3 regions of the Pseudocitrobacter faecalis genome follow, and region 1 is predicted to be linked to each of the others. Evidence: predicted binding sites of a transcription regulator. Region 1 holds the regulator's gene; each other region holds the start of a gene.

What was found. Region 1 encodes sigma-54, which starts transcription at its own class of promoters, with help from an activator protein. Its sites were predicted from a motif close to GTTGGCACANNTTTCGCTNT; they were not measured.
Region 2: the regulator sigma-54 is predicted to act here: its motif matches at 2,070-2,089, upstream of glnK (P-II family nitrogen regulator).
Region 3: the regulator sigma-54 is predicted to act here: its motif matches at 3,281-3,300, upstream of hydN (electron transport protein HydN).

Annotation. Positions count from the first base shown of each region.
Region 1 is NZ_CBDDNJ010000002.1:70,975-75,991, reverse strand. It holds gene lptC (LPS export ABC transporter periplasmic protein LptC) at 1-181, shown strand, start outside; gene lptA (lipopolysaccharide ABC transporter substrate-binding protein LptA) at 150-704, shown strand; gene lptB (LPS export ABC transporter ATP-binding protein) at 711-1,436, shown strand; gene rpoN (RNA polymerase factor sigma-54) at 1,484-2,917, shown strand; gene hpf (ribosome hibernation promoting factor) at 2,940-3,227, shown strand; gene ptsN (PTS IIA-like nitrogen regulatory protein PtsN) at 3,284-3,772, shown strand; gene rapZ (RNase adapter RapZ) at 3,806-4,660, shown strand; gene npr (PTS phosphocarrier protein NPr) at 4,657-4,929, shown strand.
Region 2 is NZ_CBDDNJ010000002.1:3,215,186-3,220,202, forward strand. It holds gene tesB (acyl-CoA thioesterase II) at 1-132, shown strand, start outside; gene amtB (ammonium transporter AmtB) at 362-1,648, opposite strand; gene glnK (P-II family nitrogen regulator) at 1,680-2,018, opposite strand; gene ACOXYR_RS15975 (SmdB family multidrug efflux ABC transporter permease/ATP-binding protein) at 2,896-4,674, opposite strand; gene ACOXYR_RS15980 (SmdA family multidrug ABC transporter permease/ATP-binding protein) at 4,667-5,017, opposite strand, start outside.
Region 3 is NZ_CBDDNJ010000002.1:609,865-614,881, reverse strand. It holds gene hypF (carbamoyltransferase HypF) at 1-509, opposite strand, end outside; gene fdhF (formate dehydrogenase subunit alpha) at 513-2,663, opposite strand; gene hydN (electron transport protein HydN) at 2,700-3,245, opposite strand; gene ACOXYR_RS03535 (LacI family DNA-binding transcriptional regulator) at 3,390-4,403, opposite strand; gene ascF (PTS cellobiose/arbutin/salicin transporter subunit IIBC) at 4,628-5,017, shown strand, end outside.

The DNA of each region.
Region 1 (5,017 bases):
TAACGCCCAAATCAACCTGGTCACCCAGGATGTTACCTCTGATGATTTGGTGACGTTATACGGAACGACATTTAATTCCAGCGGCCTGAAAATGCGCGGCAATTTACGCAGCAAGAACGCCGAGCTGATTGAAAAGGTTAGAACCTCCTATGAAATTCAGAACAAACAAACTCAGCCTTAAGCTGGCGCTCGCCGGTTCTCTGCTGGCAGCCAGCCTGCCGGCACTGGCACTGACCGGTGATACTGACCAGCCGATTCATATTGAATCCGATCAGCAGTCGCTGGATATGCAGGGCAACATCGTGACCTTTACCGGTAACGTTGTTGTGACTCAGGGCAGTATCAAAATTAACGCCGACAAGGTGGTGGTGACCCGCCCTGGCGGTGAAAAGGGCAAAGAAGTGATCGACGGTTACGGTAACCCGGCGACCTTCTACCAGATGCAGGACAACGGCAAGCCGGTGAAAGGCCATGCCGCCAAAATGCATTATGAACTGCAAAGTGATTTCGTGGTGCTGACCGGCAACGCGTATCTGGAACAAGTCGACAGCAACATCAAGGGCGACAAAATCACGTATCTGGTTAAAGAACAGAAAATGCAGGCGTTTAGCGAAAAAGGTAAACGCGTAACGACCGTTCTGGTTCCGTCCCAGTTGCAGGACAAAAACAAAGACCAGGCTCCGGCACAGAAGAAGAGTAACTAATTCGTTATGGCGACATTAATTGCAAAGAACCTGGCTAAAGCCTACAAAGGCCGCCGCGTGGTAGAGGATGTCAGTCTGACCGTCAACTCCGGTGAGATTGTGGGCCTGCTTGGGCCGAACGGCGCGGGTAAAACGACGACCTTTTATATGGTAGTCGGTATCGTGCCGCGCGATGCAGGCAACATCATTATTGATGACGAAGATATCAGCCTGCTGCCGCTGCACGCCCGTGCGCGCCGCGGAATTGGCTATCTGCCGCAGGAAGCCTCCATTTTCCGTCGCCTCAGCGTTTACGACAACCTGATGGCCGTGCTGCAAATTCGCGACGACCTCACCAGCGAACAGCGTGAAGACCGCTGTAATGAGCTGATGGAAGAGTTTCACATCGAACACCTGCGCGACAATATGGGTCAGTCGCTCTCCGGGGGCGAACGCCGCCGCGTCGAGATCGCCCGCGCGCTGGCCGCAAATCCGAAATTTATCCTGCTGGATGAACCGTTTGCGGGCGTTGACCCGATCTCCGTTATCGATATCAAACACATCATTGAGCACCTGCGCGACAGCGGTCTCGGCGTGTTAATCACTGACCACAACGTCCGCGAAACGCTGGCAGTGTGTGAGCGTGCGTATATCGTCAGCCAGGGGCAGCTTATCGCCCACGGCACCCCGACAGAGATCTTACAAGACGAACATGTTAAACGTGTGTATCTTGGGGAAGACTTCAGACTCTGATAGGGTAGAAGCATGAGAGAGGTTAGCCGGAGATTATCGCACTGAACATGAAGCAAGGTTTGCAATTAAGGCTCAGCCAACAGCTCGCCATGACGCCACAGCTGCAACAGGCTATTCGCTTGTTACAGCTGTCGACGCTGGAACTGCAGCAGGAACTTCAGCAAGCGCTGGAGAGTAATCCCCTGCTTGAGCAAACCGATATTCATGAAGAAATCGACACGAAAGAGACACCGGATAACGAAACGTTAGACAGCGTCGACGCGCTCGAACAGAAAGATATGCCGGAAGAGCTGCCGCTCGATGCCAGCTGGGATGAAATTTACACCGCCGGGACGCCTTCAGGTACCGGTGCTGATTACCAGGACGACGAGCTGCCGGTCTATCAGGGCGAAACCACCCAGTCTCTTCAGGATTACCTGATGTGGCAGGTGGAACTCACGCCGTTTACCGATACGGATCGCGCGATAGCCACCTCCATCGTCGACGCCGTTGACGATACCGGTTATTTGACCGTCCCGCTGGAAGATATCCTTGAAAGCATGGGTGATGACGAAATCGGTCTGGATGAAGTTGAAGCTGTGCTTAAACGGATCCAGCGATTTGACCCGGTGGGCGTCGCCGCCCGCGATCTCCGCGATTGCCTGCTTATCCAGCTCTCTCAGTTTGCCAAAGAAACACCCCGTCTCGCCGAAGCCCGCCTGATCATCAGCGACCATCTCGATCTGCTTGCCAACCACGATTTCCGATCGCTCATGCGCGTCACCCGTCTGAAAGAAGACGTGCTGAAAGAAGCGGTGGATCTGATCCAGTCACTGGATCCGCGTCCGGGTCAGTCGATCCAGACTGGCGAGCCGGAGTACGTTATTCCTGATGTGCTGGTGCGCAAAGTCAGTGGCCGCTGGGTGGTGGAACTCAACGCCGACAGCATTCCACGTTTGCAAATTAATCAGCACTACGCGGGCATGTGTAACAACGTCCGTAACGACGCCGACAGCCAGTTTATTCGCAGCAATCTGCAGGATGCGAAGTGGCTGATTAAAAGCCTTGAGAGCCGCAACGACACATTGCTGCGCGTCAGCCGCTGCATCGTTGAGCAGCAACAGGCGTTTTTTGAGTCCGGCGAAGAGTATATGAAACCGATGGTACTGGCGGATATCGCCCAGACCGTCGAGATGCATGAGTCCACGATTTCACGCGTGACTACGCAGAAGTATTTGCATAGCCCGCGCGGCATTTTTGAGCTTAAGTATTTCTTCTCAAGCCACGTGAACACGGAGGGTGGCGGCGAAGCGTCGTCAACGGCGATTCGCGCGCTGGTGAAGAAATTGATTGCCGCGGAAAATCCCGCGAAACCACTGAGCGACAGTAAGCTGACCTCTATGCTCTCCGATCAGGGTATCATGGTGGCCCGCCGTACCGTTGCAAAGTACCGAGAGTCTTTATCCATTCCGCCGTCTAACCAGCGTAAACAACTGGTCTGACTCAACTGATAAGGAAGACACTATGCAGCTCAACATCACTGGACACAACGTCGAAATCACTGAAGCCCTGCGCGATTTCATCAACACGAAATTCGTGAAGCTGGAACAGTATTTTGAGAGGATCAATCAGGTCTATATTGTGTTAAAAGTGGAAAAATTGGCGCACATCTCGGATGCGACCCTGCATGTTAACGGGGGCGAACTTCATGCCAGCGCGGAAGGGCAAGATATGTATGCCGCGATTGATCTGTTGATCGATAAACTCGCGCGGCAGCTTAATAAACATAAAGATAAACTGAAACAACACTAATTGTCCGGGCGGTCGCCCGATGCCGGTAAAGTGTCGGGCGATGCTTAGGTGAAATTATGATAAATAACGATTCGGCTCTACAACTGAGCAATGTGCTTAACCAGGAATGTACTCGCAGTGCGGTTCACTGCCAGAGTAAAAAACGTGCGCTGGAAATCATCAGTGAACTGGCGGCAAAGCAGTTAGGTCTGCCTCCGCAGGTGGTATTTGAAGCGATTCTCACCCGCGAGAAAATGGGCAGTACCGGGATTGGTAATGGCATCGCTATTCCACACGGCAAGCTGGAAGAAGATACGCTGCGCGCCGTGGGCGTTTTTGTGCAGCTTGAAACGCCGATCGCGTTCGACGCCATCGACAATCAGCCTGTCGACCTGCTCTTTGCCCTGCTGGTGCCTGCGGACCAAACCAAAACGCACTTACATACGCTTTCACTGGTGGCGAAGCGTCTGGCGGATAAAACTATCTGCCGCCGCCTGCGCGCGGCGCAGAGTGACGAAGAGCTTTACCAAATCATCACCGAAACGGAAAACAGTGATGAAGCGTAAGGGAAATGAGTTCGTACTGAGGAGAAACGGTACATGGTACTGATGATCGTCAGCGGCCGCTCAGGCTCGGGTAAATCCGTGGCCTTACGGGCGCTGGAAGATATGGGTTTCTACTGTGTGGACAACCTGCCGGTAGTCCTGCTGCCTGAGCTGGCGAAAACGCTGGCCGACCGGGAGATCTCCGCTGCCGTCAGTATCGACGTGCGTAACATGCCGGAGTCGCCGGAAATCTTCGAAAAAGCGATGGAAAATCTGCCGGACGCATTTTCTCCACAGTTGCTGTTCCTCGATGCCGATCGCAATACCCTGATCCGTCGTTACAGCGACACGCGCCGTCTGCACCCGCTTTCCAGCAAAAACTTGTCACTGGAGAGCGCAATTGATAAAGAGAGCGACCTGCTGGAGCCCCTGCGTTCACGCGCGGATCTTATCGTCGATACCTCCGAGATGTCGGTTCACGAGCTGGCAGAAATGCTGCGTACTCGTCTGCTGGGCAAACGCGAGCGCGAGCTGACGATGGTATTTGAATCCTTCGGTTTCAAGCACGGTATCCCTATCGATGCGGATTACGTTTTCGACGTTCGCTTCCTGCCGAACCCGCACTGGGATCCGAAACTGCGTCCGATGACCGGTCTCGACAAACCGGTTGCCGCATTCCTCGACAGGCATACGGAAGTGCATAACTTTATCTACCAGACCCGCAGCTATCTTGAGCTATGGTTACCTATGCTGGAAACCAATAACCGTAGCTATCTGACCGTGGCGATTGGCTGTACCGGCGGTAAGCACCGTTCGGTGTATGTTGCCGAACAACTGGCTGACTACTTCCGCTCACGCGGTAAGAACGTGCAGTCTCGTCACCGGACGCTGGAAAAACGTAAATCATGACCGTTAAGCAAACCGTTGAAATCACCAATCGGCTGGGCATGCATGCCCGGCCCGCGATGAAGCTGTTTGAGCTGATGCAGGGTTTTGATGCGGAAGTGCTGCTGCGCAACGACGAAGGCACCGAAGCGGAAGCTAATAGCGTCATTGCGTTGCTGATGCTGGATTCGGCCAAAGGGCGACAAATTGAAGTTGAAGCCTCTGGCCCGCAGGAAGTGGAAGCGCTGGCTGCGGTTATCGCCCTGTTTGAATCCGGGTTTGATGAAGATTAAGTAGTTCCCTTCCCCATGCCGGATGGCGGCTTTGCCATATCCGGCCTACAAAAAGCGCCTCTACCCTAAAAACGCCAATCGGCGTTTT
Region 2 (5,017 bases), 3.1 Mb from region 1:
TGGCTGCTGTACAGCGTGGAAAGTACCTCAGCCTCCAGCGCGCGTGGCTTTGTACGCGGCGAGTTCTATTCGCAGGATGGCGTGCTGGTGGCATCGACGGTACAGGAAGGCGTGATGCGTAATCGCGGATAGGTTGACGTCTGAAAGCAAAAGCCTCCGCAAGCGGAGGCTTCAGATTGCTGACAAAGTGCGCTTTGTTCTTGCCGGATGCGGCGAAAACGCCTTATCCGTCCTACAAAATCTTGCTAATTCAATATATTGCAGAATCTTTGTAGGCCTGATAAGCGTAGCGCATCAGGCAATTTCGCGTTAGTCATCAGTCTCAAAGCCTCCGCTTGCGGAGGCTTTTTGTGAGCACTGATTAGGCGTTATACGCGTTCTCGCCGTGACTGTTAACATCCAGCCCTTCACGCTCCTGCTCTTCCGGCACGCGTAGCCCCACGGTCAGGTCTGCGACTTTGTAACCAACGAAGGCCACAATGCCCGACCAGACGATGGTGATGCCGATGCTCTCAAGCTGTACCAGCACCTGATGGCCCATGGTGACGCCTTCCGCGTAACCGACACCGCCAAAGGAGGTAGAGGCGAAGATACCGGTCAGGATGCAACCCACGATGCCGCACACGCCGTGAACGCCGAAGACATCGCAAGGATCATCCACACGCAACCAGCGTTTCAGGATGGTAACGCCCCACAGCCCGGCCAGTCCCGCAACAATACCGAGGATCAACGCGCCGCCGACACCGATAAAGCCACACGCTGGAGTAATTCCCACCAGGCCTGCAATCGCCCCGGAACACGCGCCCAGCAGAGACGGTTTACCGCGCAGCGCCCATTCACCGAAGACCCAGCCCAGAATCGCTGCCGCCGTTGCCACAACGGTGTTCACGAAAGCCAGACCGGCAATTTCGTTCGCCGCACTCGCTGAACCCGCGTTGAAGCCAAACCAGCCGAAGTAAAGGATGGCGGTACCGATAAACACCATCGGCAGGTTATGTGGTTTGAACGCTTCTTTGCCAAAACCCACGCGTTTGCCAATCAGATACGCCCCGACGAGACCCGCAACCGCAGCGTTAATGTGTACAACCGTACCACCCGCGAAGTCCAGTGCGCCATGAGAGCCCAGCAGACCGCCGCCCCACACCATGTGCGCAATCGGAATGTAAGAGAGCGTCAGCCAGATAACCACGAAAATCAGTACCGCAGAGAAGCGAATACGCTCCGCCAGCGCGCCAACAATCAGGCCAACGGTAATACAGGCGAACGACCCCTGGAAGGCAACGTGGATATACTGATAAAAGGTGCCCATCGGTGCGGTCAGGGCAATGCCTTTCAGCATCACCCAGTCAAAGTTACCGAAGAAGCTGCCGCCGGTGCCGAAGGCCAGCGTATAGCCGTAGACCACCCACAGCACGCAGACCAGCGCGAAGGTGACCGCGACCTGCGTCAGCATAGAGAGAACGTTTTTTCCACGAATCAGACCACCGTAAAACAGGGCAATTCCCGGGATGGTCATAAACAGTACCAGCGCGGTACAAATCATCATAAAGGCGTTATCGGCTTTATCGATCGTCGCCGGAGCCGCCATCGCCAGACCCGGCAACAGCGCCAGAGCCGCCAAACCGGTTTTCAATTTTGCTATTTTCATTTTCTCGATCCCTATCACTGTGCGCCAGGAATTACAGTGCCGCTTCGTCGGCTTCGCCGGTACGAATACGAATCACACGTTGCAGCTCGGTGACGAAAATCTTACCGTCGCCAATTTTTCCGGTGTACGCCGCCTTGCTCACCACATCCACGACTTCATCAAGCTGGTCGTCAGCAATCGCGACATCAATCTTCACTTTCGGCAGGAAGTTCACGCTGTACTCCGCGCCACGATACAGCTCGGCATGCCCCTTCTGACGACCGAAGCCCTTCACTTCCGTCACGGTCAGTCCCTGAATACCAATTGAAGACAACGCTTCGCGGACGTCTTCGAGTTTGAATGGTTTGATTACCACGGTAACCAGCTTCATAGATCCCCTCCAGTCAGAATTCGGTAATGGCTGCTGCTACACGAAATAGATAAAGCAAGGGGCGTGCCAGAAATGAAAATTGAGAGGGAATTGGCGGTTAATGGCGTCAGGCACATGGCGGTGCACAGGCATTAGCTGGAAATGAAACAAAAACGCACCATGCGAGTGCATGATGCGTGGTTGAATTGCACGCGCTGGTGCGTCTGTTAGCAAATTGCTTAAAAAAAGTGCATCAGTCCGTTAATGATGGTCAGCTAAGCGCAAAGTTCCGTTCACTTTATGTTTTGCGCAATATGTAACATCTGAGTCAGTGAACGGGCAAAGGGGGGGCAACCGCGCCCCCCTTCGCAATCCCCGCGGCCCCGCAGGGAAATCGGTGCTTCGCACTACGCTCTCCTCCGAACTCCAGCCTGCGGCACGGCGAAACTCGACGTCCTGTCTCGGTTCGCCTCAGTCCGCCATCCATGGCGGACTGACCTTGTCTTCCATTCTCCGGCTCGCCGATTTCCAGCGGGGACTCATCGGTTTCAGATACACCGGTTTTTGCTGTTAACGTAAAGACCGCACCGCTGTTGGTGGCGTCAAAATCGCCGAAGCGTTCCCTGGAGGCCGGGGCAGCCCACATGGATGTGGGCTGAGGGCGCGGCTTTACAGGGATGTTACCTCGCGCCCGACCCGAAAGCCGTAAGGGATAAGCTGAGGGAACCGCGAAGCGGCGATTTTTCCGCCGGAGCCTGGGGGTGCAGGGGGCGGCGGCGATTGGCCGCCCCCTGCGTGCTCCCTGCGCCTGCACGATTTATATGGCATGGAGCCAGACAGGAGCGCAACGGGAGGATGCTCTGAAAAGTGAATCGGCCCTTAACTGACCAGCATCACATCAGGCAGTCAGCGTTTCATCCTGCGCACTGGCGGCGAGTTCTTCACCGGCCAGTTGAAGCTGATACATCTGCCAGTAACGGCCTTTCGCTTCCAGCAGTTGCTGGTGCGAACCCTGCTCCACCGCCTGTCCACGATGCAGCACCATAATGGTATCAGCATCGACGATGGTGGAAAGCCGGTGCGCAATCACCACAAGCGTGGTGTGTTCACGCACGGCAGCCAACGCCTGTTGAATCGCCTGCTCGGTACCGGAGTCGATATTGGCGGTGGCTTCGTCCAGAATCAGCACCTGCGGCGTATCGACCAGCACGCGCGCCAACGCCAGCAGCTGTTTTTGCCCAACGGAGAGATTGTTCCCCTGCTCGCCCAGCGGCGTATAAATACCATCACTCAGCCCACGCGCCAGTTCCGCCAGCTGCACCGTTTCCAGCGCCTGCCATACCTGCGCTTCGCTGATATCACGGCCAAGCGTAACGTTAGCGAAGAAAGAGTCGGCCAGCACTACCGGATCCTGCTGCACCATGGCGACGCCCTGACGTAGCACCTGATGACTCAAACTGCCAAGCGGGCGACCACCCAGGCGAATTTCGCCGGCGTTCGGCGAGTAGTATCCCATCAGCAAACTGGCAAGCGTGCTTTTGCCGCTGCCCGTATGCCCCACCAGCGCCACAAAACTGCGCGAGGGAATCGACAGCGAGATATCCTGCAACACCATTCGGTCATCGCGGTAAGCAAAGGAGACGTTATCAATCTCAATATCACCGTTGTCCAGTGGACGCGTATCGTCACCGTAGGTCTGGCGCGGCCTGTCCATCAGCTCGAATACGCGCTCACCGGCCACCACCGCCTGTTGCAGCATTGACTGCTGGGTGGTGAGTTCAATCAGCGGTTCATTGAGACGTCCCAGATAGCTGATAAACGCATACAGCACCCCCACTTCAATGGTGCCCACCGAGGTGAAGCCAAACAGCATCAACAGCCCGCACAATATTAACGAGGAAAAAAGGCTTAGCAGTGGTCTCAGCAGGAAGCCATCAAGACGCAGGGTTTGCATACGCGCCAGATAGTGCTGACGGCTGTGTTCCCCGATACGTTCGCCAAAGCGCGCCTGCTGACGGAACTGCTGAATCACGCTCATGCCGTTGATCACTTCGTTAAAGCCATCGTTGATATCCGCCAGATACGTGCGCACGCGACGTACGATAGGCGTGCTGTAGCGTTGGTAAATCACCATCACCGTCAGTACCGCCGGGAAGATACAAACAGCCACCAGCGCCATGCGCCAGTCGAGGCTAAACATCGCCACCAGCATCGCGCCAATCAGCGCGGCGCTGCGCAGCACCGTTGCCACAACGGTGACGTAGAGATCGCGGATCACCTCCGTGTCGTTGGTGACGCGCGAAATCAGTTGCCCTACGGGTTGCGTATCAAATTCACTGAGCGGCTGGCGCAGCGCGGCGTCCATCACGTCGCTACGCAGTTGTTGCACCACCCCAACCGCCGCGCGATTAAACAGCAGCGACTGGCTATAGTGCAGCGTCGCCGCCAGCAGTTGCAGGCCGATATACGCCGCCGCCAGCCCCGCAACGGTGCCCAGCGGCAACGTGTGTTTCGCCACCATATTATCGATGAAGTAGCTTATCAGCACCGGCCCCGAGACTTCCGCCGCTGCCGCCACCCATAACATCACCACCGCAATAGAGAGCGGTTTTCGCCACGGTGAACCGTAGGCCAGCAATCTTTTTAATGTCGGCCACAGTTGACCAAAATTACGCATCGGTCACCTCCGACGGTTCTTCATCCAGCGCCGCTTCCAGTTGCTGATAGCGATACATATCACGATACCAGCCCGGCTGCGTCACCAGCTGTTCATGCTGCCCGCGCTGGCACAGATGCCCGTGCTGCATCACAATAATTTCACTGGCTTCCGTCAGCGCCGACAGACGATGCGCGCTAATAATCACCGTGCGGCCTTCGCCCCACAGGCGAAGGTTGTGCAAAATCTGGTGCTCGGTACGTCCGTCTACCGCCGAGAGCGCATCGTCAAGGATCAGGATTTCGGCATTGAGCAAGAGCGCGCGTGCAATCGAAATGCGTTGTTTCTGCCCGCCGGAGAGCAT
Region 3 (5,017 bases), 540 kb from region 1:
TCGTAAGGATTGCGGTACTCCGCCTCGCAGGCGGAACACAGTGGAAATGCCGCCATCACCGTCAGCGGACGGTCATACGGCATGGCGTTGATAATGGTGAAACGTGGGCCACAGTGGGTACAGTTGATAAAAGGATAACGATAACGGCGTTCCTGCGGATCATTCATCTCCGCAAGACACGCCGGGCAGGTGGCCGCATCCGGGACAATCTGCGTGCTCATCGCCCCCGCGCCGCTCTCGCGGATCACGAAGTCGTCAGGCACGCTTTGCCACACATACGGCTGCACCTGCGTTTCATCAATGCGCGCCAGCGGCGGGCAGTGTTGATGAAGCGCGGCAAGGAAATCCGCTTCTTCGCCCAGCAAACGAACGAGCACCCCCGCGCCGTCGTTGCAGACATCACCAAAGCGTGCCTGCTGCTGAGCCAGTTGCCAGACAAAGGGGCGGAAGCCCACCCCCTGTACTTTACCGCGGATGCGGATTTCGACGCCGTTATGCGTTATCGTCATTCATTACCCTGCTACCGCCTCGCGCAGGCGGGATTTCATCGACTGGTAGCTTTCCAGCGCGTAGTTTTCCGCCCAGTTCTGATCCTCAATCGCACTGATATTCACCGCACAATACTTGGTTTCCGGCGTTTTGGAGATAGGATCGAGGTTGTCCTGGGTCAGTTCGTTACAGGCGCCAATCCACCACTGGTAGGTCATATAGACGCTGCCGTGATTAATACGCTCGTTGACGTTGGCACGCGTAATGACTTTACCGCGGCGCGACGCCACCCACACCAGTTGTTTGTCTTTTACGCCCAACTTCTGCGCATCCTGCGGGTTAATCTGCACAAAGCCCGGTTCATCGGCCAGTGATTGCAGCGCCGCGCAGTTACCGGTCATCGAACGGCAGGAGTAATGCCCCACTTCGCGAACGGTGCACAGCACCAGCGGATAGTTGTCATCCGGGCGTTCGGCGGGTGCACGCCACGGCGCGGCAAACAGATGACCTTTGCCATCCGGGGTATCGAACTGATTGCCTGCGTACAGATACGGCGTGCCTGGATGATCGAGCGTCGGGCACGGCCACTGAACGTGCCCCATGTCGCCCATTTTATCGTAAGTGACGCCAAAGAAGAGTGGGCAAAGCTCACGCATTTCGTCCCAGATTTGCTGGTTATTGTCGTAATGCATCGGATAGCCCATTTTCTGGGCAATCAGGCTGATAATTTCCCAGTCACGTTTGACGTTATATTTTGGCTCAATGGCTTTTTCAAAACGCTGGAAGCCGCGGTCAGCGCAGGTGAAGACGCCGCCGTGTTCACCCCAGGAGGTGGCGGGCAGCAGCACATCAGCCTGCTCGGCGGTTTTGGTCATAAAGATGTCCTGCACCACCACGAAATCAAGCGCTTCAAACCCTTTGCGCACCAGGCCTAAATCGGCTTCGGTTTGCAGCGGATCTTCGCCCATGATGTAGTAGGCTTTCACCTTCCCTTCCAGCGCCAGATGCGGCACTTCGGTAATGCGCACGCCCACTTTGTCGTCCATCAGGCCGGCGTCAATGCCCCAGGCTTTGGCGAATTTCGCCCGCACGTCTGCATCCACCACGTCCTGATAACCGGGGAACTGGTTGGGGATCACGCCCATATCGCACGCGCCCTGCACGTTATTCTGACCGCGCACCGGGCCGACGCCAACATGTTCACGACCCAGGTTGCCGGTGAGCAGCGCAAGCGTCGCCAGCCCTTTAACCACATCCACGGCCTGACCAAACTGGGTGACGCCCATGCCCCACATAATGGTGGCGCTGGGTGCCGCCGCATAGGTACGCATCGCCTGACGAATCTGTTGTGCCGTCACGCCGGTCAGCGCTTCCACCGCTTCCGGCGCGTAATCTTTCACGATTTCACGCAGCTCGTCGATACCGGTGGTGTAGCGCGCAACGTATTCTTTGTCGTAGAGATTTTCTTCCAGCAGCACATGGGAAAACGCATTCACCAGCGCCATGTTGCAGCCGTTATTGATTTGCAGATGTTGATCGGCGATACGCGCGGTTTCAATGCGACGCGGGTCGCAGACGATAATTTTCGCGCCTTTCTCTTTTGCTTTAATCACGCGACGCGCCACGATAGGGTGCGAATCGGCGCAGTTGTAGCCAAAGACCAGCAGACAGCTTGAGTTTTCAATGTCTTCGATGGAGTTACTCATCGCGCCGTTGCCGAGCGCTTCCTGCAAACCTGCGACGGAAGGCCCGTGGCAGACACGTGCGCAGCAATCGACGTTATTGGTATTGAGCACGCCGCGCGCAAATTTTTGCATCACATAGTTGGTTTCATTCCCGGTACCGCGCGATGACCCGGTGGTCATAATGGCGCGCGGGCCGAATTTCGCTTTGATCTCACCTAAGCGTTTTGCCGTATAGCTGATGGCTTCATCCCAGCTTACTGGCGTCAGTTTGCCGCCTTTTTCATAGCGGATCATCGGCTGCGTCAGGCGCGGCGTCAGCAGTTTGGTGTCGTTCAGGAAATCCCAGCCGTAATAGCCTTTCAGGCACAGTTCATGCTGGTTAGTTTTTCCATCGGCCGCTTCCGCGCGGATGATTTTATTGTTATCGACAACCAACTTCAGTTTGCAGCCAGCACCACAATACGGACAAACACTTGTAATTTTTTTCATCAGTAACAGACCTGTTAAAAGTGAAACGGAGGATCATTAAAACGACAGGGAAATAGACGTATCGAGCGCAGCGCGGCGACGTTTCTCGGCGCTGATTTGCTCAAGCTTGTCGCGGTCAACGCAGAAAATAGCGTGGGTCGGGCAGGCTTCCATACAGGCCGGGCCTTGCTCGCGGTGGAAGCAAAGGTCACACTTGTTAGCTTCCGCTTTTTCGGCACGCACGTTGAGGCCCGCGCCGCTGTTGCGTACAACCGGGCGCACCACCACTTCCATCGCACCATAGGGGCAGGCCACGACGCAGGTTTTGCAGCCGATGCAGCGTTCCTGCATCACATGCACAAAACCTTTTTCGCGGCGAATTGCGCCGTTCGGGCACACATTCGCACACGGCGCGTCTTCGCACTGGCGGCACGCGGTCGCGGTCGAGACATTGACGCCTTTAATGACATGAATACGCGGCAGGAAAGATTCCGGCGTCAGCGCGGCGCAATCCTGTTCGGCCTGGTGGCTGACCACGCATGCAACTTCGCATGTCCGGCAGCCTATACATTTACTCGCATCTGCAATGATGAAACGGTTCATCAAATTCTCCAGCAATGACAATGAATGAGCCGGAGAATGCATTATTCGCGCCAACTTTTATTTTACTGTTTATTAAGGATTTTTTATTTGAAGCGCTGTGTCTAACCCTGTCATCGTCACGAGTGACGATGACAGGTGACGAGATTAACCCTGCGGGCCTGCGCCCAGAGAGTCGCGCGCGATAAGCTCGCCGAGGAAGGAAGGTTGAGGTTTGAACTCGCCGCCGTCGAGCATGAAAATCAGGCGATGGATTATCTCCTGAATCATCTCTGTCACCGGGATTTTAACGCTGGAGAGCGAAGGCATCATGTACGGCGCGAGCGCGATATCATCAAAACCGACGACGGAAACCTGCTCCGGCACGCGTATACCGCGCGACTGTAGCTGTTTCATCGCCCCGATGGCCATGTCATCGTTACTGGCAACCAGCGCGCTAAAGCTAACGCCGCGCTCAAGCAGCCTATCGACACCCGCCGAACCTGTCGCTGGCGTCCATTTCCCTTCCACAATCAGCCCATCTTGCAGTGGGATATTGTGTTCAGCCAGAGCGGCTTTGTAGCCTGACAAGCGTTCAATGCCGGTCGGCGAATCAAGCGACCCGGTGATAAACGCGATATCGCGATGCCCCTGTTGAATCAGCCTTTCCACCGCATTCTGGCTGGTACGCGCCTGGTCGCAGTAAACGCAGTGGCTGAGGTTGCGCCGCAGCCGGCGGTTGAGTACCAGCACCGGCTGTTCATGCTGCTGAATGAGTTCGTCGATTTCGTCAACGCTGAGAAAACGCGGGTAGATAATGATGCCGTCGCAGCGCATATCAAGCAGATACTGAATCGCCGCCCGCTCCTCTTCGGCGCTGTGTTTACCATCGGCGAGGATCAACTGGCGGCCCTGATTTTCCGTCATCCGCGCAGCGTGAAACAGCAGTTCGCTGAAATAGACGCCGTGATACAGGGTATTGGTGACCACCAGCCCCAGCGTTTGCGTGCGTTTGGTCGCCAGATTACGCGCCAGCAGATTAGGCCGATAGCCGCACTCTTCAATCGCCTGCCAGACCCGGTCTTTGGTTTCCTGCCCCACATAGCCGTTGCCGGTCAGCACGCGTGAGACCGTCGCTTTCGACACGCCAGCCAGCTTTGCCACCTCCAGCATCGTCGCCATTTCGCTTCCCTCGTCAAAAATGATGGGCAGCAGTGTACTTCAGCCACCGCCCTTTTTCAGCTTTTGCCGTTCATGGCGATCTCAATCACAAATTTAAAAAATTAATTTTTTACTCTCTTGCCAGTGATAATGAAACTCTTCATGATTTTGTGGAACCGGTTTCCTATGCAACGTTTCATCGCCTGGCGATGAGTCCCCTACAGATAAAAACAGGATAGATTCCGATGTCCAAAAACTATGCGGCACTGGCGAAGTCCATCGTCGATTTACTGGGCGGCGTCAATAACATCAGCGCGGTGACCCACTGCATGACGCGTTTGCGCTTTGTACTGAAAGACGACGCATTGGTCGATAGTCCCGCGCTGAAAAGCCTGAGCGGCGTACTCGGCGTGGTGCGCAGCGATAACCAGTGCCAGGTGATCATCGGCAACACCGTTTCTCAGGCATATCGGGAAGTCGTGAGTTTGCTGCCGGAGAACATGCAACCCGCCGAACCCGCGGGAAAACCGAAGGTCACCCTCAAGCGCATCGGCGCGGGGATCCTCGACGCACTGATCGGCACCATGTCGCCGCTGATCCCGGCGATTATCGGCGGATCGATGGTCAAGCTACTG